3 regions of the Paenarthrobacter sp. NPDC089988 genome follow, and region 3 is predicted to be linked to each of the others. Evidence: predicted binding sites of a transcription regulator. Region 3 holds the regulator's gene; each other region holds the start of a gene.

Region 1 (7,834 bases), on a different contig from region 3:
CTGGTGTTACGCTGCGTCCAGATTGGCTTCGGTGAGCTCTAATTTCCCGGAAGGACTCGCCTCTTCTGATTGCGGACAGGCCGGCTCAGAGCTGGCATAAAGGGCGTTGAGTTGACGGTAAAGGGCTCGGGCCAGGTAGCGCTTGAGGGATCTGCGGATTTCGCGGTAGCTTCGGCCTTCCTTGGTCCGTTTGCTGACGTAGTCCCGTGTTCCCGGATCGTGGACCATCCGAGTCATGGTGATGGTGTGCAAGGCACGGTTGAGGCGTCTGTCACCACCACGGTTGAGTCTGTGCCGGACGGTGTTCCCGCTTGAGGCCGGTAAGGGATTCACCCCTGCCAGTGACGCGAAGGCAGCCTCACTGCGTACCCGTCCTGGATGCGACCACGCAGTCAGGACGCCGGCGATCGAGACGGCCCCTGCGCCTACAATCTCCAAGAGCGGCGCCGCGGGGCTGTGCTGGATCAGCTCGGTCATGCGCTTCTGGTTCGCCGCGAGCTGCGCCGTCACGTCGACAACACGGCGCGCCAATCGAACAGCTTCTTCGCGCGCGATTGATAGTTCTATCGGTTCCTGTCGTTCCCGCCACCTTGTGATGGCCGCGATCTGAGCGGGAACCAGCGCCCTACGGGCGTCTATTCCAAGATCGTGCGCCCGGAGTAAGGCGATGAGTGCATTGACGTTCATTGTTCGTTCCCGAGTCAACTGATCCCGCGCCGCGCTCAGGATTCGCAGTCCTGCACGGGTTCCTTCATCGCGACGTGGAGACCGGAGCTGGGATTCCTCTAAGCCAAGGACAGCCATTCCGATGGCTGCGGCGTCCAGCGGGTCGGATTTTCCGATTCGCCTGCGGCCTCGGGGGTTCATCCGCGGCGCTTCGGCAACGTCGAAGCCGGCGTCGGAAACTGCCTTGGCCAGACGTGCCCCATATGAGCCGATGCCCTCGATAGCCCATAGAGATCCCATATCGCCGCCTGTCCTGCGACCTGCCCAAGCAAGTGCGCGGGAGATCCCTGCCCCGGTGGTCGGGAACTGCTCGCAATCAACCTGTCTCTTGGTGCTGGCCTCGATAATGGCGTACGTGTGTGTGCGGGCGTGACAGTCCACGCCGATAATGAACGGGCGGTTCTGCGCAACGATTGTCAACGCGGCCACCCTCCTTTCTTCCAAACGGACAAGACAGATCGCGGCGCGACCGGCGTTGGACCTGGGAAGTGTCACTTCGAGGCAAAACTGTGATGAGCCACAACCTCCAAGAGGCCGGGCAAGCTTCTAATCAAGCCATTGACGTGGGACAGGTCAGCACCGGTCGCTCCACCCAGCGCGGACAAATCGGGGGAAACGCACCCTCAACGGGGCAATTGTTTTTTCGAGTCACGCGCAGGGCAGAACGACCGGCATCAACACTGCCAGCCAGTCCCAGACCAGCCTCTGCAAGACTCACAGTTGTTTTTTGGTTGCTGGCAAGCTTGCTTGCTCGGCGGTCGACGGAGCCCTGTCTACCCTTCGGGCAAGGGGACGGAGTCTTCGAAAGGAAATAAGCGAAGCGCCGTCGAAGATTCCGTGCCCGCAGGCCCCGGAGCGTGCGGAGGGGCTAGACCGGGTGGAGCGGACGCCCACAATCCGAAGGACAGCAACCAGAAAACGTCGTAGACAAACAGGTGATGACGGGCAGGAGCCCTGCGACGGACCGGCACCACCCAACCGCCGGCCACGCAGCGAAGCGGAGTGGACGCCCGTTTCCCCGGTTCGCCCTGGCGGACCGCTCCCCTTCCTCGGCTTAAGCCGCTGGCATTGCCGTGTCTTTAGCCCAGCACCACCTGCTGGGTGTAGACATCGGAGCCGGATTGGTAGGGTGGGCGGGTCCCGCCCTGCCCCCAAGGGGCGGGATACCATGTTGCACGTTCCTGCTTGTGTCTTTGCGGAACGCACGAAGAGCCAGCACCCGGCCAGGGTGCTGGCTCTTCGTGTTCTTGGGCCAGGGCCTGGCTCGTGTGACTGGCTACTGTCGGCCTTTCACGGTTAGGGTGTGTGCTTTCGTGTCCGCCAACCCTGCGGGATGGGCGGACCTCATGGTTCACAGGTGAGGAGCAGCATGTTCGGTTTCGCGGTCAAGGTGGAGAAGGATGACAAGAAGGCAGAACTGGAGATCCAGGGCTTCCACGACCAGGACAGTGTCGAAGAGTTCGCCCACGAGGTCCGGGAAACCATGGTCGTTTGTCTGGAGGAGAACGAGGAGATCACTGGTTTCGAAGTCGGGGAACCGGGCCCGATGGAGGAACGTGAGAACGTCCCGGAGGTGGACATTCAGGACTTCACCGATGAGCTCGTCATGCAGGTCATGACTCCCGCGCCGGGCCACATGGTCAAGGGTGAGTACCCGCTGCGGTTCGCCGTCGAGCACCCGATCGAGTACTAAGCGCCCTCATCGGGACCCGCCGGACCAGCAACAGCGTCGTCGGGGCCCCGACCCTTGGCGGCGCACAATCAACCCGTGCGGACCGGGACGGGGAATCATGTCCGGTGGTTGTCCGTTTGATCTGGTGACCTGCATTGCTGCGGGTCACAACGACAGGAAGGTTTGGGGACTGGCCATGACGTTGAATGAATTGCTTGCCCGGCTGCGTGCCGGGCACTTGATGGTCCGGAGCGCCCGGGAATGGGATGATCTGGCCACGGAACTGTCCGGCGCTTACGAGGCCGGGGATGAGGAGCTCATCGAGCAGCTCCGCCCGCCGTTCCTGCAGTCCTGGCGGACCGTGACCCGGTATGTCTTGCGTGATGACTTCGACGCAGCTGGGATCAGCGTCTCCGATCCTTCCAGCGCTTGGGGTATCGCCGTCCTCGAATCCGGTGGCCGGATGATCGAGCCACTGCTGAGCCCACCATCTCAACGGGTTGGCGAGTCGTTGGAGGCCCTTGATGGGTTCACGGTCTTGGGGTACGAGGAGACCTTGGCCGGCTACGCCCACGATCTTGGACGCCTGTTCGCGGCGGACGAGGCACTCTCGGTAACCACTTCCCCGGCAGCCTGAACACCACTACAGTCCGGGAGCCCGGTCCGTTCTTTTGCTGCCCGCCGTGTCGTTGGTCTGGGGCGGGCGAAGGGCCGGACAGGCTTCAGTCTTTACCGCTGTCCGGCCCTCGCGAGCGGGCGTCTCAGATGGCTGAGGGCAACTTGGGGGGTCTTGCTTTCAGCCATGAACCCGCTGACTTAATTCAACTCCCCCGCACCCCCTTTGCACACGAGTAGTCAGTACTCGTTTTTCACCCTATCCGCACCCACTCCATCCCCGCACCAATGAATCCCATTGGGCTCCTCCTGCCGTGGCCGGGCGCCCGCGGTGGGTTTCGCATCTGGTGCAATTCGGGACGCGCGTTATCTTGTCGGTGGGCACGCCTATAGTGGTATTCGAAAGTTTGTTCGAATAGAGGTGTGTCGTGGGCGTGATCGTTGGCCCCCGTGTGGTAGGTGCGGGTTTGTCTCCGGTGGTGGTGTTGGTGGCGCCGGTGGCGGTTGCTGCCGGGTATCCGTCCCCTGCCCAGGATTATTTTGACGGCCGGATCGACCTGAACGCGCACCTGGTCAAGGACGTCACGAGTACCTTCATCGTCCGGGTCACCGGGTCCTCGATGGAGGGGGCCGGGATCAGCGACGGTGACGAGCTGGTCGTGAACCGGGCCCTGCAACCTACGGATGGTTCCGTCGCGGTGGCGGTCCTGGATGGGGAGCTGACGATCAAGCGGCTGAGGATCACTGCCACGGGCGTGGTTCTGCAGGCCGAGAACTCCCGCTTCCCGGACATCCTCGTCGCGGCCTTGTCGGAGCTGACCATCTGGGGCGTAGCGACCGTAAGTCTTCACCATGCATAGGCCCGCGATCATGCGGCGGTTGCCGGAAATCGCCCACGTGGATGTCAACTGCTTCTACGCCTCCGCCGAGCGGGCGTTCAACCCGGCATTGGAGGGCCGGCCGGTGATCGTGCTCTCGAACAATGACGGGTGCGCGGTGACCCGCTCCCCCGAAGCCAAGCGTCTCGGGATCGGGCTGGGGGATCCGTGGTTCAAACTCAAACCGCGGGCGAAGGAATGGGGCCTGGTGGCCCTGTCGAGCAACTACGAACTGTACGGGGACATCAGCTCCAGGGTGATGGAACTGCTGGGCCGGTACTCGGCCTGGCTGGAGGTGTACTCCATCGACGAGGCCTTCCTCGGCGTCAATGGCGACCCCGACCAGCTCCTGGATCTCGGCAGGGAGATGAAGGCCGCGTGCCGGCGAAACGTGGGCGTGCCCGTCTGCGTCGGCATCGCCCCCACCAAGACCCTGGCGAAACTGGCGAACAAGTGGGCGAAGAACAACCCCGCCTTCAACGGTGTCTGCCGGTGGGAGTCCGTACCCGCCGAGCAGCGGGAAGCGTTGATGTCGCGGTTGTCGGTGATCGAGATCTGGGGCGTGGCCACACGGTTGACGAAACGCCTGAACGGTATCGGGATTTTCACGATCGCCGACCTGGCCCGGGCGGATCCGGTCGCGATCCGGGACAAGTTTTCCATCGTGATGATGCGCACCGTCCTGGAACTTCAGGGGACCCCGTGTATCCCGATGGAGGAAGAACGCATCGGCCGTGACCAGCTGATCTTCTCGCGCTCCTTCTCCACCCCGATCACCACCGCGGCGGGGTTGCGGCAGGTCATGAGCGTCTACGCCCAAATGGCCTCCGCCCGGCTCGCCAAACACACTCTGCAGTCCAAGGTGTTGACCGCGTTCGCCGCGACCTCGCACTTCAACCCGAACGAGAAATCCTTCCCCACCACCTGCGTCGTGCTGCCGGCCCCGACCGCGGACCCTGTCCTGCTCACCAGAGCAGCCCACGCCCTCCTCCCCCAGGTCCACGACGGCGTGAAGTACGTCCGGGCCGGGATCATGGTCACCGACCTGCGCCCCACCGGAAACCAAAAACCCCTGGAACTCTTCGAGAATACGCATGAGGAACGCGGCATCGGGACCCTGTTGGAGGACGTGACCAAACGCTACGGCCGCGGCTCCATCGGCCTGGGCCACGCCGGGATCCGCGGCGGACCCGACTGGACCATGAAACGCGACATGCTCTCCCCCAGATACACCACCCACTGGGACGAACTCCCCCTCGTCAAAGCCGCCTAACCCCGGCAGCACAAACAAACCCTCTTGGAAGGAACAGTCAGATGACCCTGGCACCCGAACACACCCGCCACCTGCCCGAAGTCGCTGTCCGGTTCAGCCCCGACGGCACCCCCCTGGCCGTCCGCCACAACGGGACGATCTGGATGGTCGACCCCGCCCTGCACACCAACCACTGGTACAGCCGGGACGCGTGGTGGGAAACCCGCAACCGGGCACCGCGGGGCACCGGCGATGTCGTCAGCGTCGAACACTGGCAATTCCAAGCACAATCACAAGGGTTGGAGGCGACCCTGCAGCTGCGGCGCGAGCCCCTATCGGAGCAGTGGCTGCTCGAATCAATCAGCCACGACACCACGGCCCGGGTCGAGGACTCCTGGGCGTGAACCACTCCCCCACCCTCGACCATGTTTGGGATCAGGTCAGTACAGAGTTCACCCTGCCCACCCTCGAACAGGTCCGGGAACGTCTATCGACCATCCACGAGGACCCGGACCCAGTGCTGCAGCAAGTGGTTCGCGTATTCATCGATGACGGCACCTACTGTCCCGGCTACCAGTTCCTACCAGACCTCTCCCTGCACCCCACGGTGACGGCCTTGTTCCGGCGGGCGATCGACATGAGGGTCCCTCACAACTACTTCACGGCCTGGATGATCACCCCCAGAAAGGCCCTCCGCGGCCGCCGGCCCGTCGATCTCCTGGATACTGCACCGGTGGCGGTGCTGCTCGCGGCGCTGGAACAGTCCGTCCCGGGGCCCGCTTAGGAGGTGCGCGTGGAAGTGATCCTGAGCGTACAAGACACCAACGGGGCGATAAGCCATGTCAGCGCAGAGGCCAACACCTACGACGCAGCCAAGACCGCGGCCGAGGCGAAAATCCCCGAGGGCTCCAAAGCCATCGCCATCCGCACCGCCTGACCACGGGCACACCAAAAAGGATGCCGACGCTGCATGTCGAAGGTCCGGCCGCAACGTATCTTCGGGTCTATAGGTGTGTCAGGGGTTGCCGGTCCATGGCTGGTTCCACGCTGGCGTGCTGAACAGCTTGAGATACACGTCGAGCCCACCAACCTGCCCTTCACGACGGTTGCGCTCATTGCGGACCACGGCGAGGCGCTCCACCCACTTCTCGAAATGGTCAGCACTGCGTTCTGCTTGTGTGCGGACCCGCCAGGCAGGTTCGGTAAGGACGCGATAGAGCACCGTCAGGTTCCCGATATGGGTTGTGAGGCCCTTGTCGTGCATTTCGAGACCCGCGGGACTCAGCGTTTGCAGGTCCCCGCTCCAAGCGGGCGCACCAGGATGCCGGCCGGCCTCGTCGCGTTCCTCGTCAGTGTCCACTGCCGCTCCTTGAGGTGTCATGGTTGATTCTTACCAGCTGGCCCCGACATTTACACCCCACCGCGGCCTTCATCCAGATCGCGGCACCCACGACGGCGGCGTCGACCACCCGGGGATGAGGCGGTCCAACTCCTTGATCCGGTCAGGATGCCGCCCATGTCGGGCATGCTTGCGGTACGCCGCGACGAGGCTCGCCAGTGACCGTTCAGTGTCATCACCTGAAGAGGGGTGCGGCGGGCGCCCGCTTTTCTCCGTCCAAGCGACCAGTTCGTCCCGGCGTTCCTGCCACAGCCGGTCACTGCCAAAAGCGCGGCCGTTCGCCCACCCCGGACAGCCCGCGTCCAGTAATGCCTCGGCCTCGTGGTCGAATTTTCCCTGGCGGTGCAGGATCCGCATCCGCTTCAACGCCCGGTACAGCTGTTCCTCCTCGCCACCCGGTTCAGCCGTCACCCGCGGCAGGGTCCCGTTGGCAGTGTGGAAGGCGAGGATTCGTTCAGCGGACGCGATGGGACCGCCGGGCATCGAAGGGCGGGGCGGGGAAGGCATATCCTCCACGCTAAACGAGACCGGCGGCAGCACAACAGCCACAGGTGAGCTGTCCCCGAATTCCACCCGTCAAACGTCTGACTTAGCGCGGCCAGGCGGCATCTGACCTAGTTGAAAGTTGGCCATAGCGCCTAGAAGCCTCATCGAGCAGCAGCCCTGCTTCATGTACAACAGTGGCGAGCACGGGTAATGAAATTTCGCTTCCCAATGCGGAAGCCACTGCTTCACCGTCCGCGGCAATTCCATTATGCTCATTGAAATTTAGTGAGGCCCACTGCTTGCTGTGGGCGAAGCCACTGCAAAGCTGCCAAGAGTTAAACCACGTGATCGTGGCTCCTTCATGAGCAAATTCAATCGACTTCAAAATGTCTCCCGATCCAACCGGAGCCCATGACTTTCTGCCAGGAAAACCTTCGAGTGTTAGACCCGCATCAGTTGCGACCGTTCGTAGGTCGTCATACCCGATGCTCTCCCGCGAGGCGAACGACTTCGACCATTCATGTTGGAAACCATTGAAGAGTCTCACCTCGCCGCACCAGTGCTGAAGGCACCTTTGTATCCTTGCTCGACGTGACTGGGGAGCCATGAGCCACAACGCCTGACTCGTTGATTCCATGTGTGCGCGAACGAGAGCATATGGACCGTGTAGAGGTGCTGAGACATCGGCACCATTTTCGGTTTCAACGACGATCATTGCACGAAGATTTCCCGATATCTGGGTGGCGGTCTTCAACAGATTTAGGACCAACGGCGACAACGCATAGCCGCCGAGAATACGGTCATCT
Region 2 (7,834 bases), on a different contig from region 3:
TAAAGCCACCCTGGTAAAGACTCTTGCCTATGACGGTAACCGTTAGTTTCGACAGATCGTTCCACACGTCTACCGTTTGGTCCGTCTGCCAAGTCTCAATCATCTTGACGGTGGCCTCGCGCATGGCGGAGTGATACCCGGGGATTCGGGACTTTCGGAAGGATGGTTGCATTAGGCGGCGCTGTTGACGGTGGTAAGGCCCCTCGCTCACGGCGAGTCCATTTCCTACAAATCGACTGCTCGTCTCATATAGCGGGCCGGATTTGATGAAGTCTTTTGTACGAGCGACCAGAAGTTCACGGACAAGGGTTGGGTCATTTACTATCTGCCCGTTCTTGTTACCCAGTTTTATGGAAGTTACCGCACCTAGGTCTCGCTGTGTTTCCAGAAATTTTTGGGGGCGGACTGCAAAACTAAGCGCGTGTCCAAAGAAGGGAATCCTTCCAGGGACGGGTCGTTCTTGAAGAGCTGCAGGTGGCGATGCTGTCATGAAACTTCCTTGGTGTGAAATGAGGCCAGTCTGTCAGTGATTGCAGTTGTTTTAGTACGATCGAGCCACTGTGTTCGAAGCGAGTTGGTGCAGTGCTGCCTTGGCCGTGGGTCTTATGTCCGCCGCGTCGAGGAATTCCAAGGACGCGCGGAACCGGGAGGAAATAAGATCTTCAACAACCTTGTCCGCTCCGGTGGCCAGCAGGATGTCCCGGCATTCTTGGGCACCGTCACTAGTGAGTCGGGCATTGCCCAGATGTCGGCGAAGCCTGCGCACCTGTGAGGCTGTAGCCCGTTCGAACGCGGCACACATCAAAACGGTGTGTTTACCTTCGCGGAGGTCGTCGAGTACAGACTTGCCAGTTAGCTTGGGATCGCCAAAAATCCCGAGAAGATCGTCCCGGAGTTGGAAGGCCTCTCCGAGTGGGACGGCGAACGCGGAAAGTGCGCGTACCTGATCGTCCGTGGCGCCAGCCAAAAGGGCACCAATCTGGATGGGCCGTTCAAACGTATATTTCGCCGTTTTGTATTGCACAACTTTCCACGCGGTAGCCAGGCACGGGGAAGCAGGTGCGCTGGCCAGCAGATCAAGGTACTGTCCAACTGCAGTCTCGGTGCGCATCATACTTAGGACCCGGTAAGGCACCGGCAGTTGACGTTCTTCGTGTGGCTCCGGCTGAATCAGGTCATAGGACCAGCCCAAGGCTAGATCTCCCAGCAGTATGGCTGCGTTGTTTCCCAACTGATCCGCACTTGGAAAGTGCCGGAGATGGGCAGCCAACGCGTGATGGGCTGTAGGGAGCCCCCGCCGCGTGGCTGATTTATCCATGATGTCGTCATGGATCAAAGCGAAGGCATGGAAGAGTTCGAGTGACGCTGCGATCCGGTAAACCAGCGGTGGCGGGACTTCGTCACTCACGCAGGACCACCCGACTATGCAGAGACGTGGGCGGATGCGCTTGCCTCCGGCCGCGAGCATTTTGCGAAGAAACTTTGTGAATACCGAGATTTCAGAACCACAAGCGGACTGATCTTGGCGCTCAAGAAATGCTTCAAGGATTGCATCAACGCGTGTTTTAACATGCGAAACGTCCGCAATTGAATCCGCTTGCAATGCTGTCATAATTCACTGTCCCCACAGGAAAGTCTGGTGATCCGCTTCGGAACTATTGACCGAAGCCGCAACGGGAATGACGATAGCATGCGTTCAATCAAAATTAGTCAACTCGATGCCACCTCTTGAGTGCAAGGCTCCTGTCTGATCGCCTTTGGGATGATAGGTTTCGAGAACTTTGCTCGAGGGTGTGACCTAGGATCGGGTGTTCAAAAGTTGCGGTGGTGTAGGTATCGAATCCAAGGATTAAAGGTACCTTTTTGCAAAGCTTGATGATTACTCGAAACATGGGTATTAACGGCGAAAATTACCGTTTTCATATCTCAATAACGTGCGTTATAGGAAAAGTATCAAACAGCGATAAGGTGGGATTTTTAGTGACCGTGGAGCAGGTAGTGCTGGTAGACGACCGTGGGGAGCCAACGGGCGTTTGCTCCAAGGCGGACGTTCACACAAGGGATACCCCACTTCATCTTGCGTTTTCGTGTTACGTCTTCAACGCCAAAGATGAAGTCCTTGTGACGCGCAGATCCCTTGAGAAGGTTGCGTGGCCGGGGGTGTGGACGAATTCGTTCTGCGGTCATCCTCTGCCGGGCGAATCCATGGAGCAAGCTCTCCGGCGACGTTCAGGTTGGGAACTTGGGATTGAAGTAACCGCGCCACGCGTGGTGCTTCCAGGATTCCAGTACCGGGCTGTAGACGTAACCGGGATTGTGGAAAACGAGATTTGCCCTGTCTATTTTGCTTTCAGTGAAGGCACTCCTGATCCCCGGCCGGCCGAGGTGATGGACTTTCGTTGGGCAAAGTTGGATGATCTCCGGCGAGCGGCCAGTGCTGCCCCGTGGGCATTCAGTCCTTGGCTGGTCCTCCAGTTGCGGGATGACCGCCTTCAGGCGGCTCGCGTTCTGGGCTGAGGGGACCATTGATACTCGTCGAATGAGCAGGGCCTTGCGGTCTTCGGGTTCAGCTTCCGAGCCAACCAGCGCTGGCCTCGAATCCCCATGAGGGATATTCCGGCGTCGTCGCTACCGGATGGGACGCCTTCGCATTGCTGATCCGACGGTGGCCAAGCGGCGACTGCAACACCCTGCAAGGCTATTTTGTCCGCGGCTCGCTGTACAGTTGAATAATTCGAATATTTGTTCGAATAAACCCGTGTCTCGCACTTGCTTGGCCGGGTTCATGTGCTAGCACCGGAAGGGGTCTGATGTCCAAACCAGCCCTCATGCGCCGGATGCAGGAAATCGCCCACGTGGACATCAACTGCTTCTACGCATCAGCCGAGCGCGCCTTCAACCCGGCACTCGAGGGGAAGCCCTTGATCGTGCTGTCCAACAACGACGGCTGTGCGGTGACCAGGTCGCCTGAGGCCAAGAAGCTCGGGATCGGAGTGGGAGACCCGTGGTTCAAGATCGCGCCGCGGGCCAAGGAATGGGGACTCATTGCGATGTCCAGCAACTATGAGCTGTACGGCGACATCAGCCTGCGCGTCATGGATCTCTTGCGGCGATACTCGGCGTGGCAGGAGGTGTATTCCATCGATGAAGCCTTCCTGGGGGTGAAGGGCAGCCCGGAGCACCTCCTGGATCTCGGACGGACCATCAAGGAAGCGTGCCGCAAGCATGTGGGCGTGCCGGTGTGCGTAGGCATCGCCCCCACCAAGACGCTGGCAAAGCTCGCCAACAAGTGGGCCAAGCACAATCCGGCGTTCAACGGCGTGTGCCGCTGGGATTCCGTGCCGGCGGATCAACGCGAGGCGCTCATGTCGCGGTTGTCAGTCATCGAAATCTGGGGGATAGCGACGCGGCTCACCAAGAGGCTGAACGCCATCGGGATCTTCTCCATTCTAGACCTGGTGCGGGCGGACCCCGTGAAACTGAGGGACAAGTTCTCGATTGTCGTGATGCGCACCGTGCTGGAACTGCAGGGCACGCCGTGCATCCCCATGGAAGAGGAACGGATCGGGCGGGACCAGTTGATCTTCTCCCGCTCCTTCTCAACGCCCATTACGACGGCGGCGCAGTTGCGGCAGGTGCTCAGCGTCTATGGCCAGATGGCCAGTGCCCGCCTGGCGAAGCATGACCTGCAAGCCAAACTGCTCACGGCCTACGCGGCGACGTCCGTGTACAACCCCAACGACAAATCCTTCCCGACCGTCACCGTCAGGTTGCCCATGCCTACCTCGGATCCCGTGCTCCTGACCAAGGCGGCGCACGCTCTGGTGCCCAAGTTCCAGGAAGGGACCAAGTACGCGAAGGCAGGGATCATGGTCACGGACCTGCGGCCCACCGGCAACCAGAAACCGTTGGAAATCTTCGAGAACCGCCACGAGGAACGGGGGATCGGGCCGCTCCTGGAACAGGTCAGCAAACGCTACGGCCGCGGCTCCATCGGCTTGGGGCATGCTGGCATCCGTGGCGGCCCGGATTGGTCCATGAAGCGGGGCCTGCTGAGCCCCCGCTACACCACCCGCTGGGACGAACTGCCCCTGGTGAAGGCAGCTTGAAGTGGACGGCGGCGTAGCGGGTTGCAGAAAGGACTACGCCCGCAGGCGGTATCCGCGCTTGACCACGGTCTCCACGAGCTTGCCGTCGGGCAGCGAGGAGCGCAGCCGGCTGACCGTCATGTCCAGGGCGTGCACGGAACCGCGCAGGTCCAGCAGCTCGGACAGCGCTTCGCGGGACAGCACCGCGCCACCGGCGCCCAAAAGAGCCCGCAGCAACAGCAACGGAGCCGGTGCCAGTTCCACCACTTCACCGTTGATCCGCAGGCAGCGCCCGCGCAGCTCGATGGTGGCGCTCTTGGTCTCCAGACGGCGCACATGGTTCAGCGACAGATGCTCGGTGACCAGGCGGATCAGGGCACCCATGCGGTACCTGTCCGGGATGAGCGGCGTCAGCCCGGCGTCGACCAATGGCTGGGCGGTGACAGGCCCGACGGCGGCGACCGTCACTGGTCCTTTGAGGGCCTCGATGAGCTGGCGGTACAGGCCCATCTCGTGCGCCGTGCTCCACATGGCATCCACGGCCGGGGCGCTGGTGAACGTCAGAACGTCCAGGTTTCCGCTGACCACGGCTTCGATCAGGCGCGGCAGCTTGTCCTCGCCGTCGGGCTTCACCCACCGGTAGGGCGTCACGGTCAGCACCGTGGCCCCGGACATCCGGAGCCGCTCAAGCTGGCGGACATCCGTGTAGCCGTGAAGCTGCACGGCCACAGTCTTACCGCGCACGCCTTCTGCCAGGAGCATGTCCACCAGTGTGGCGGTGGTTTCGTCGCTGCTGATTCCGACGTCGGCAAGCCCCGCCGCGCGGACGGCACCGCGGGCTTTGGGTCCCCGGACGAACATGCGGCAGGCGGACAGTGTTTCCAGGAGTTGCTCGCCGATGCCGAAGGAATCCGCGGCCTCGCACCAGCGGCGCATGCCGTAGGCCGTGGTGGCGATGCAGATATCCGGCTTGGCCTCGATGATGCTCTTGGTGTCCTCGATGAGGATCAGGTCTTCCTGGACGGGAGCGATCTTCAGGGCGGGGGCATGGAGTACGCTCCCGCCGCGGCGTTCCAACGCTTCGATGAGGTCCCGGGAACGGCGGTGCGAGGTGACGCCGATGCGGAATCCGTCCAGCGGCAGGTCCGTGGCTTCGGTGGCCTCGGCCAACGTCACAGCAGCTTCGAGCTCGTGTGCAACAGTCATGGGTTTACCTTCAGGCTTCAAGGAGCGAAGCCGCGAGGCGGCTCAGTTCGGCGGATGCTTCGGCATGATTGCGGTTGGCTTCAGCCACCCGGACCACCTCGCCGATGACCAGCACGGCCGGGTTGCTGCAACCGGTGGCTGCCGTTTCGATGGTACCCAGATCCGCGATGGTGGTGCGTTGACCGGGCCGGTATCCGCGCTCCACCACAGCCATGGGCATGTCCGTTTTCATCCCCGCGCGGCGCAGGCCGGCTGCAAGCTGGGGGAGCGTCCCAATGCCCATCAGGACCACGATGGTTCCGCCGAGGCCCGCCAGGTGGGTGTGCTCCTTCTCGGTCAGGGGAGCGTGTCCGGAAACCACTGTGAACAGGTGGCTTACTTCCCTGTGGGTGACCGGAATTCCGGCAGCGGCAGGAACGGAAATGGCGCTCGTAACCCCGGAGATCACGCGCACCGGTACACCAGCGGCAACACAGGCTGCCACTTCCTCGCCGCCGCGGCCGAACACGTACGGATCGCCGCCCTTGAGCCGGACAACATTCTTTCCGCGGAGCGCGGCTTCCACCATGAGCTTTTCGATGTCACGCTGCGTCACCTTGTGGTGGCCGGGCTGCTTTCCGACGTCCACCAGGTCGGCGGAGGTCAGCGCGGCCAGTTCCTGGTACGGGGCCAGCCTGTCGTAGAACACCACGTCGGCATCCCGCAAGGCATCCACCGCGCCAACCGTCAGCAGGTCCAGTGCACCCGGACCACCGCCCACCAACGTCACGTGCCCTTCCAGGCCCGGTGCGGGTTCGTCGGCCACAGGGATTCCGGCTTCGCGGCAGCGTTCCAGCAGCGGCAGCCAACCGGTATCGCCGTCGTCCACTACTGCCACCAGGAACGGGCGCACGGTGAGTGGACCGTCGAAGGCGATATCCGATGGCGTGCTGAGCCGGTGCACCACGGCGCCGGCAGCCTGGTAGCGGCGAACCGCCTGGCGCGAAGCGGTATCGGAACCGGTGACCAGAACATCGCGGCCGGTGAGGTCGATGGTGAGCTGCATGGAATTCCCCCTAGTTGTCTGCCGTGACGGCACTGCGGACCGGAATGGTGGAAGCGATGAGCACGCCACCCTTTTCCTCGTTCGTTGCCGGGCGGATCTGGCCACGCTCCGGAACGAAGGAGATGGACTCGTCCTTCTGGTTGGGGGCGTTGACGAAGGAACGGAAACGGCGCAGGCGCTCCGGGTCCTTCAGGGTCTCGGCCCACTCGTCCTCGTACGTGTCGATGTGCTTGGACATGGCGGCCTCGAGTTCCTCGGCGATGCCCAGGGAGTCGTTGACCACCACTTCCTCCACGTGCTTCAGCCCGCCGTCGAGCTCTTCCTGCCAACGGGCCGTGCGCTGCAAGCGGTCCGCCGTGCGGATGTAGTACATGAGGTAGCGGTCGATGTACTTGATGAGCGTCTCATCGTCCAGGTCCTTGGCCAGCAGCTGGGCGTGGGCGGGAGTGGCGCCACCGTTACCGCCGACGTACAGGTTCCAGCCGTCGGCCGTGGCGATCACTCCAACATCCTTGCCCCGGGCCTCCGCGCATTCACGGGCACAGCCGGAAACGCCCATCTTCAGCTTGTGCGGGCTGCGGAGGCCGCGGTAGCGCAGCTCGAGGGCGATCGCCATCTGCACGGAATCCTGGACGCCAAAACGGCACCAGGTGGAGCCAACGCAGGACTTCACCGTGCGCAGGCTCTTGCCGTAGGCCTGGCCGGATTCGAAACCTGCCTCCACCAGTTCTTTCCAGATATCCGGGAGCTGCTCGAGGCGGGCACCGAACATGTCGATGCGCTGGCCGCCGGTGATCTTCGTGTAAAGGCCGTACTTCTCGGCCACGGCGGCAATGACGCCAAGGCCCTTCGGGGTGATCTCGCCACCGGCGATGCGGGGGACCACCGAGTAGGTGCCGTCCTTCTGCATGTTCGCCAAGGCGCGGTCGTTGGTGTCCTGCAGGGTGCCACGGCCGGCATCGAGCACGTACGCGGAGTGCTGGCTGGCCAGGATGGAGGCAATGGTCGGCTTGCAGATATCGCAACCGGCGCCAGTGCCGTACTTGGCCATGATGTCCTCGAAGGACGTGAGCTCCAGGACACGGATGGCGTCGAACAGTTCCTGGCGGGACAGGCTGATGTGCTCGCAGAGGGCCTTGGAGACCTCGATGCCGGACTTCTTCAGTTCGCCTTCAAGGAGCTTCTTGAGCATCGGAACACACGAACCACACTGGGTACCGGCACGCGTGCAGCCCTTGAGCCCGCCCAGTTCCTGCACGGGGGCGTTGCCTTCGCAGGCGCCGCAGCCGTTGATGGCGTCGCGGATGGAACCGGCCGCCACATTGTTGCAGGAGCACAGGATGGCGTCGTCCGGGAGTTCCGTTTCCGGAGCCTCGCCGCCACCGGCAGCGCTCAGGTAGGCGCCCGGTTCGGTGGGGAGCTCCCGGCCCAGGAGCGGTCGCAGGCTCATGTACGGGGAGGCATCGCCCACGAAGATGCCGCCCAGCAGGGTCTT
Region 3 (7,834 bases):
CGCCCAGCGGAACCAACTCACGGAGTACCCGAAGGTCCTCAAGGCTGGAAATACCACCCGACGCCACCACCGGCTTACCGGTCTTCTCCACCATCTGGCGGAGCAGGTCCACGTTGGGTCCCTGCAGCGTGCCGTCCTTGGTCACGTCGGTGACCACGTAACGGGCGCAGCCGGCGTCCTCGAGGCGGGCCAGGACCTCCCAGAGGTCGCCGCCCTCCTTGGTCCATCCGCGGCCAGCCAGCGTGGTTCCGCGGACGTCAAGCCCGACGGCGATCTTGTCGCCGAAGCGCTCGATGGCGCGGCGGGTCCATTCCGGGTTTTCCAACGCAGCCGTACCGAGGTTCACCCGGGCAACGCCCAGGGCCAGGGCGCGTTCCAGCGACTCGTCGTCGCGAAGCCCGCCGGACAACTCCACCTTCACGTTGAGCTGGGAAACCACGTCGCTGATCAGGTCCGCGTTGTTGCCTCGGCCAAAGGCTGCGTCGAGGTCCACCATGTGCACCCACTCGGCGCCGGCTTCCTGCCAGTTCAGGGCTGCTTCCAGGGGCGTGCCATAGCTGGTTTCCGAGCCCGCCTCGCCTTGCAGGAGGCGGACCGCCTGGCCGTCAACAATGTCGACGGCGGGAAGGAGTTCCAGAACGGACTGTGCGGGCGTGGTCATGTGTGTCCTTGCAGTTGATGGGAGCGCCGGGTTACTTGCCCGGAAGCGTCAGGAGGTAGGCGGCCAGAAGGGACATCCCGGCCAGCACGTAGAAGGAAATGGAAACCCAGAGGGGCTTTTTCTGCTGGTGGAAGGAGATGCCCCCACCTACCAGCAGGCCGGCGAGCCCCATGAGCACTATGGACCACATTCAGGCGGCGCCTTCAGGTTTCCGCAGGCCGTCCACCCAGTTGCGGAGCAGCCTGGCCCCGGCATCACCCGATTTCTCCGGGTGGAACTGCGTAGCGCACAGCGGCCCGTTTTCCACCGCGGCGATGAAACGGGCTCCGTGCTCGGACCACGTCACCATGGGCGGAGCCATCCGGGGCTGGACAACGTCGAAGTTCCATTCCTGCACGCCGTAGGAGTGCACAAAGTAGAACCGCTCATCCTCCACTCCGGCGAAGAGCTTGGACCCCTCCGGAACGTCCACGGTGTTCCAGCCCATGTGCGGAACCACAGGGGCTGGCAGGAGCTCCACCTTGCCCGGCCATTCAGCCATACCTTCGGATTCGGTGCCGTGCTCCACACCGGCCTCGAACATCACCTGAAGTCCAACACAGATGGCGAGGACCGGCCGGCCTCCGGCAACGCGGCGCCCGATCATGCGGATACCGTCAACAGCCTTGAGCTCCTTCATGACGGTCTCGAACGCACCGACGCCGGGAACCACCAGTCCGTCAGCGTTCAGCACGTCTTCCGGTTTGGCGCTCAACACGACATGGGCACCTGCGCGTTCCAAGGCCCGCACCGCCGAACGCACGTTCCCCGAGCCGTAATCCAGCACCGTAACCGTGGGCTTGCCCTCGGGCGATTCGGGCTTTGCCGAAGCCGACGCGTCAGTCACCGCGCCGTCTTTGAGGATCTGGTTGCTCATAGTGCTCCCTTGGTGGACGGAATACCCTCCACGCGGGGATCGGATTCAACGGCCGCGCGGAGCGCCCGGGCGAACGCCTTGAACTGTGCCTCAACAATGTGGTGGGGGTCGCGTCCTGCCAGAACATTCATGTGCAGGCAGATACCTGCGTGCAGCGTGATGGCTTCGAACACGTGCCGCGTCAGTGAACCAGTGAAGTGTCCCCCGATCAGGTGGTACTCCTGGCCGGCGGGCTCCCCGCCGTGCACCAGGTAGGGGCGGCCGGAAACGTCCACAACTGCGTGTGCCAAGGCCTCATCCAGGGGAACAGTGGCCTCGCCGAAGCGACGGATGCCTGCCTTATTCCCCAGTGCGGTGCGCAGGACTTCGCCGAAGGTTATGGCCACGTCTTCCACGGTGTGGTGCGCGTCGATGTGGGTGTCCCCCGTGGCCTTGACCGTCATGTCGATCAAGGAGTGCTTGCACAGCGCGGTCAGCATGTGGTCGTAGAACGGGACCGAGGTGCTGATGTCCGAGACACCCGAACCGTCCAGGTTGATCTCCACCAGGACAGAAGACTCACTGGTGGTGCGCTCCATGCGCGCGGTACGGGCAGCGGACGGCGTGGCGCCGGTTTCGCTCATCTGGGGAACGTCCTTAACACGAAAGGGGAAATGGATCTGGGAACAAGTCTAAGTGGGTGGCTTCTTAGCCGTGCCGGTTAACCGTGCTGGGGAGCCACACCGGCGTCGCCGGTTAGCAGGGCTTCCAACGCTTCCAGGAATGCCGTGGTCTCCCGTTCGGTACCGGCAGTGACACGCAAGTGCCCGGGGATGCCAACATCACGGATCAGCACTCCAGCATCGAGCAGCCCCTGCCAGATGGCCTGCGGGTTCTCCAAGCCACCGAAGAAAACGTAATTGGAGTCCGAAGCCGCCGGCTTGAGGCCCATCCGCAGCAATTCAGTGACGATGCGGTCGCGCTGGACCTTGATGTCCTCGACGTCGGCCATCAGGGCCTCCCGGTGCTGCAGGGCTGCCAGGGCGGTCGCCTGAGTTACCGCCGAGAGGTGGTACGGCAAACGCACCAGGCGGATGGCATCGGTGACCTCGGGCGCCGCAGCCATGTAGCCCAACCGCGCACCGGCAAGGGCGAAGGCCTTACTCATGGTGCGCGAAACAATGAGCCGTTCGCGGCCCGGCAGCAAGGTCAGGGCACTGGGCGTGTTGTCGTGGGCGAACTCGTGGTACGCCTCGTCCACGATCACGATCGCCTGGCTGGCCTCTCCGGCCTCATAGACAGCCTCCACGACGTCCAGGCCGAGACCCGTTCCGGTGGGGTTGTTAGGCGAGCACAGGAAGACGATGTTGGCGCCCGCCTCAGCCACCTGCGCGGCGGCAGACGCGGCGTCCAAACTGAAATCCTCACCACGAACGCCACGGACATACTCCGTGTCGGTGCCACTGGCCAGGAGCGGGTACATGGAATACGTAGGAGGGAATCCAAGGGCCTTGCGGCCAGGACCACCGAAAGCCTGGAGGATCTGCTGGAGGACCTCGTTGGATCCGTTGGCAGCCCAGATGTTCGCAGGACTGAGGCCATGGCCCAGGAACTCCGCCAACGCCTCCCGCAGTTCGGTGAATTCGCGGTCCGGGTAACGGTTCAGCCCGGTGGCTGCTGCGGCCACCGCTTCGGTGATCGCGGCCTGGACATCGGCCGGTACGCCATGGGTGTTCTCGTTGACGTTGAGCAGAATCGGAACGTCAAGCTGCGGTGCGCCATAGGGGCTCAGTCCACGCAGGTTGGCCCGGAGGGGAAGTCGGTCAAGTCGCTCAAGCTGGTCAGTCACCCCACCAGTTTAAGGGGCGCCGATGAGTGCCCTGTAACTGTGACGCCGGACAGTGTTCACCTGGCCGTCCGGATGGATTACTTGGCAGGAACAAACAGTTGCTGGCCGGGCGTGATGCGTCCGCCGCGGAGGTCATTCAGCTGGATGATCTCGGTGATGACATCCCGCGGGTCCCGCTCGGGAGCGGCGGCTCCCGCTATGCCCCACAGGGACTGGCCGGGCTGCACGGTCACGCTGACGGCGACTGGCGGCTGCAGTTGCGACGGAGAATCCGATGCCTTGGCCGGCGAGTTCAGAAGGCCCGCAAAGCTGAGCAGAACGGCGACCAGCAACATGGCCGGGATGCCAAAGAAAACGATCCGGCCGCGCCGGGTGAGCCGGATGCGGGTGGGCGCCGGCGTATTGCGGAACTCGTGGAACGTTGTGACTGCGGACATGAGCTGAGCCCTTCTGAGCGATTGCCTGATCCCGGGGAACCAGGACCCTGCTGCCAATACCTTGTGTTCTCCGGGGTAGCGGCGATATTCGAACACTTCCTTCGAACATCGCAACCAGGATCCGGATTACTAGAACACATATTCGAACCTTGCTATGACATTTTTAGCACTTATCAACGAACGGTGTCGAGACTCGCTAGAACAAATGTTTGATAAACGCTGGTGCCTGGCCTACGTTTGAGTGAAGAATCAGGCACAAAAGCAGTGCATCAGGAGGGTCTGACATTTTTGGACCCACATCCCGGCAACACTCAGAACGCCGCCGGGCGGAACGGAAGGGCAATGGCGAACATGGCAGCAAAGGCCACAGGCGGCGGGGCACCCCTGCGGAGCCAACAGCCCACCAAAAGTCCCAAAAGCCTGACTGTCCGTCAGAAGAAGATCCTCGAAACCATCCAGCGCTCCGTCAATGAGAACGGCTACCCGCCCAGCATGCGCGAAATCGGGGATACGGTGGGATTGGCCAGCCTCTCCAGCGTCACCCACCAGCTGTCCCAACTGGAAAAGCTCGGTTACCTCAGGAGGGACCCCAAGCGTCCTCGCGCCATGGAAGTCCTCATGCCACTGACCCTTGACGGCGGTGCCACCATCCCGGGCGTGGAAGCCCCCGCAACATTGCGCAGTACGGGCGGCCTCGCCGTAACGGAGCTGGCAAGTGCCAGCGACACTGCGCTGGTTCCCTTGGTGGGCCGCATCGCTGCCGGTGGCCCGATCCTGGCCGACCAGACCGTGGAGGACGTCCTCCCCCTCCCCCGGCAGTTGGTGGGCCATGGCGAACTCTTCATGCTGAAGGTCGCCGGCGATTCAATGATCGATGCCGCCATCTGTGACGGCGACTGGGTTGTTGTCCGCCGGCAAAACGACGCCATCAACGGCGACATCGTGGCCGCCCTCCTGGACGACGAAGCCACGGTCAAGACATTCCGGCAGCGCGACGGCCACACCTGGCTTCTCCCCCAGAACACCCAATACGAGCCCATCCTCGGCGATCAGGCCACCATCATGGGCAAAGTCGTGTCTGTATTGCGCTCCCTTTAGTCAGCACACACTGCTTCAGGGCCGCCCGCGCCAGCCGTGGCGGGGCACCCCCGAAGAATCTTCTTACCGCCCGGTCCGGGCCAGCCTTTCCAAGGCGCCCTGGACGATCTTCCGGTCCGTCGTGGCCCAGAAGGGTGGCAAGGCAGCCCGCAGGAAACCGCCGTACCTTTCGGTGGAAAGCCTCGAGTCGAGTATCGCCACCACGCCTTTGTCTCCCGTTGACCGGATCAGCCGCCCTGCTCCCTGCGCCAAGCGGATAGCGGCATGGGTCGCGGATACGGCCATGAACCCGTTTCCACCGGATTGGGCCACAGCACGGGACCTTGCCGTCATCAGGGGATCATCGGGCCGTGGGAAAGGGATCCGGTCAATGACCACCAGTCGGCAGGAGCCACCCGGCACGTCTACCCCTTGCCACAGGGACATGGTGCCGAAAAGGCACGTATCGGGTTCGTCGGCGAACTGCTTCACCAGCGCTGCCATGGTGGACTCCCCTTGGCACAGGATGTCCACATCGAGCCGCAGCCGCATGGCGTCTGCGGCTTCCTCGGCTGCACGCCGGGAAGAAAACAGGCACAACGCTCCCCCGCCGGAGGCACGAATGAGGTCCTCAAGCTCGTCCAGGGCTTCGGGCGATGTTCCGCGTCCGGGCTTGGGCAAGTGCTTGGCCACGTAGAGGACGCCCTGCTTCGGATAGTCAAAGGGCGATCCCACATCCAGGCCCGTCCAGCTGGGAGCTCCGTCCCCCAACAGGCCCAGCCCGCCCGCGGCCGGTTCGAAGGCAGACCCGATGGCCAGCGTGGCGGACGTCAGAACCACTGTGTGGCCCGCAAACAGCCCTTCCCGGAGCCGTCCGGCCACGCTCAAGGGAGCAATATTGATGAGGGCGGGAGCTGTTTCATCAGGCTGCGAGTAGCCCTGCTGGGGATCGAAGGTGCTGTTCCTGGAGAACCACACCACCTCCCTGTTTTCCTTCGCGGCCAGCAACCGCTCGGACAGTTCCAGAATGAGCATGAGCCGCGAGCGGGCCAATTGGCGTCCGCCGTCCACGGCGTTCGACGAATCCGTTTTCGAATCGGACAATGCTGCCCTGGTGGCGTCCCGGAGCTGGTCCAGGCAATCAAGTTGTTCGTCGTTGAGGCCGTTGGGCACCAAGCCGCTTGGAACACCAACAAGAGCCATGTCCAGCCGGTCCGCGGCCGCGTTCAGGGCATCGACAGTGATGGCCGTGTGCTTGCGTGCGCTTGAGGCAGCAGCATGGATCATGGCCACGGACAACTGGCCGGAAACGGCTCCGGTAACCCGGTCCTGGAGTTCGTGGGCTTCGTCCACCACCACCACGTCGTACTCCGGAAGGACTGCCAGTCCCTCAAAGGCGCTCACGGCGAGCATTGCGTGGTTGGTGACCACCACATCGGCTTCCGCCGCCCGGGCGCGTGCCTGCTCGCTGAAGCATTCTTCCGCCATGGGACACTTCTGCGCCCCCAGGCATTCCATCGAGGTAACTGAAACCTGGCGCCATGCACGGTCTGTCACGCCCGGCATCAGTTCGTCGCGGTCGCCCGTGGCGGTCTTCTCCGCCCACTCGCGCAGCCGCACCACTTCCTTGCCCAGTTGCGACGACGGTCCGCCCAGCGATGCGGCGAAGTGCGGAACGCTGGTGTCCTCTCCGAGGGAGAAAAGCTGCCCCTCGGAAGGTTCTTCGCTGGGAAACCCGCCCTCGAGCTTTTGCAGGCACACGTAGTTGGCCCGGCCCTTGACGAGTGCCACGTTCACGGGCCGTTCCAGGGCCGGGTTGATGGTCTCCAGCAGACGGGGAAGGTCCCTCCCCACGATCTGCGTCTGGAGGGCCAAGGTGGCGGTGGACACCAAGGTGGGCTTGTTGCTGTCCATGGAATGGGCGATCAACGGGATCAGGTAAGCCAACGACTTACCTGTTCCCGTTCCCGCCTGGACCAGCAGGTGCTCCCCGGACTCGATGGCCCGGGTAACGTGCTTGGCCATTTCATGCTGGCCTGTGCGGCTTTGGCCGCCCATGCCTGCTACAGCCTTGTCCAACAACTCGAGGGTGAACTTCTCCCCCACCGACGCAGCAGGTTCCGCCGCCACCTTCTCAACCATTGCTGACGAACGACTCCAGCTCGGCAGCCAGGCCCTCGCGGACCATCGCCACCACGCGCGTGCCGTTTTCCTCGTGCTCAAGGCTAAGGATTTCGGCGTCGGAGTTGTGCAGCTTGTTGATCATCTCCCCGCGGTTGTAGGGAATGAGCACCTCCAGGCGGACGCCCGGCCGCGGGATCGACTGGCTGATGGTCTCCAGGAGTTCGGCGATGCCCTCCCCCGTACGGGTGGAAACCACGGCGTGGCGCGGTTCCTTCTGCCTGAGGCGCTCAACGACGAACGGATCCGCCACATCCACCTTGTTCAGGACGATGATTTCCGGAACCTTCCGGGCGTCGACTTCGCTGAAGACCGTCCGCACAGCGGCAATCTGACCTTCGGGATCAGGGTGGGAGGCATCAACGACGTGCAGGATCAGGTCGGAATCGGCCACTTCCTCAAGCGTTGAACGGAACGCCTCCACCAACTGTGTGGGCAGCGAGCGGACGAAGCCCACAGTATCGGCCAAGGTGTAACCGATGCCGTCGGGCGTTTGGGCCTTCCGGACCGTGGGATCCAGCGTGGCGAACAGCGCGTTCTCCACCAGGACACCGGCATCCGTGAGGCGATTGAGCAGTGAGGACTTGCCGGCGTTGGTGTAGCCGGCGATCGCAACGGAAGGAACGGCATTACGACGGCGGTTGGCCCGCTTGGTTTCGCGCGCCGGCTTCATCGCGGCGATCTCCCGACGCAGCTTGGCCATCCGTGTACGAATACGCCGGCGGTCGAGTTCG

What was found. Region 3 encodes LexA, which represses DNA repair genes until DNA is damaged. Its sites were predicted from a motif close to TCGAACANNTGTTCGA; they were not measured.
Region 1: a site for LexA is predicted at 3,413-3,428, ahead of ACIPV6_RS23040 (LexA family protein). Genes of this name have one in related genera too.
Region 2: a site for LexA is predicted at 2,735-2,750, ahead of ACIPV6_RS17665 (Y-family DNA polymerase). Genes of this name have one in related genera too.

Annotation. Positions count from the first base shown of each region.
Region 1 is NZ_JBIVGD010000035.1:4,560-12,393, reverse strand. It holds gene ACIPV6_RS23055 (IS110 family transposase) at 7-1,146, opposite strand; gene ACIPV6_RS23050 (hypothetical protein) at 2,096-2,419, shown strand; gene ACIPV6_RS23045 (hypothetical protein) at 2,595-3,035, shown strand; gene ACIPV6_RS23040 (LexA family protein) at 3,442-3,873, shown strand; gene ACIPV6_RS23035 (Y-family DNA polymerase) at 3,866-5,164, shown strand; gene ACIPV6_RS23030 (hypothetical protein) at 5,206-5,547, shown strand; gene ACIPV6_RS23025 (MbcA/ParS/Xre antitoxin family protein) at 5,544-5,927, shown strand; gene ACIPV6_RS23020 (hypothetical protein) at 5,937-6,080, shown strand; gene ACIPV6_RS23015 (hypothetical protein) at 6,159-6,524, opposite strand; gene ACIPV6_RS23010 (hypothetical protein) at 6,573-7,049, opposite strand; gene ACIPV6_RS23005 (hypothetical protein) at 7,132-7,834, opposite strand, start outside.
Region 2 is NZ_JBIVGD010000016.1:23,614-31,447, forward strand. It holds gene ACIPV6_RS17650 (cytochrome P450) at 1-490, opposite strand, end outside; gene ACIPV6_RS17655 (polyprenyl synthetase family protein) at 542-1,612, opposite strand; gene idi (isopentenyl-diphosphate Delta-isomerase) at 1,891-2,517, shown strand; gene ACIPV6_RS17665 (Y-family DNA polymerase) at 2,811-4,109, shown strand; gene ACIPV6_RS17670 (uroporphyrinogen-III synthase) at 4,143-5,294, opposite strand; gene cobA (uroporphyrinogen-III C-methyltransferase) at 5,305-6,339, opposite strand; gene nirB (nitrite reductase large subunit NirB) at 6,350-7,834, opposite strand, start outside.
Region 3 is NZ_JBIVGD010000010.1:40,482-48,315, forward strand. It holds gene priA (bifunctional 1-(5-phosphoribosyl)-5-((5-phosphoribosylamino)methylideneamino)imidazole-4-carboxamide isomerase/phosphoribosylanthranilate isomerase PriA) at 1-661, opposite strand, end outside; gene ACIPV6_RS13105 (hypothetical protein) at 693-851, opposite strand; gene hisH (imidazole glycerol phosphate synthase subunit HisH) at 852-1,577, opposite strand; gene hisB (imidazoleglycerol-phosphate dehydratase HisB) at 1,574-2,200, opposite strand; gene ACIPV6_RS13120 (histidinol-phosphate transaminase) at 2,278-3,405, opposite strand; gene ACIPV6_RS13125 (LysM peptidoglycan-binding domain-containing protein) at 3,483-3,842, opposite strand; gene lexA (transcriptional repressor LexA) at 4,194-4,940, shown strand; gene ACIPV6_RS13135 (ATP-dependent DNA helicase) at 5,004-7,061, opposite strand; gene hflX (GTPase HflX) at 7,054-7,834, opposite strand, start outside.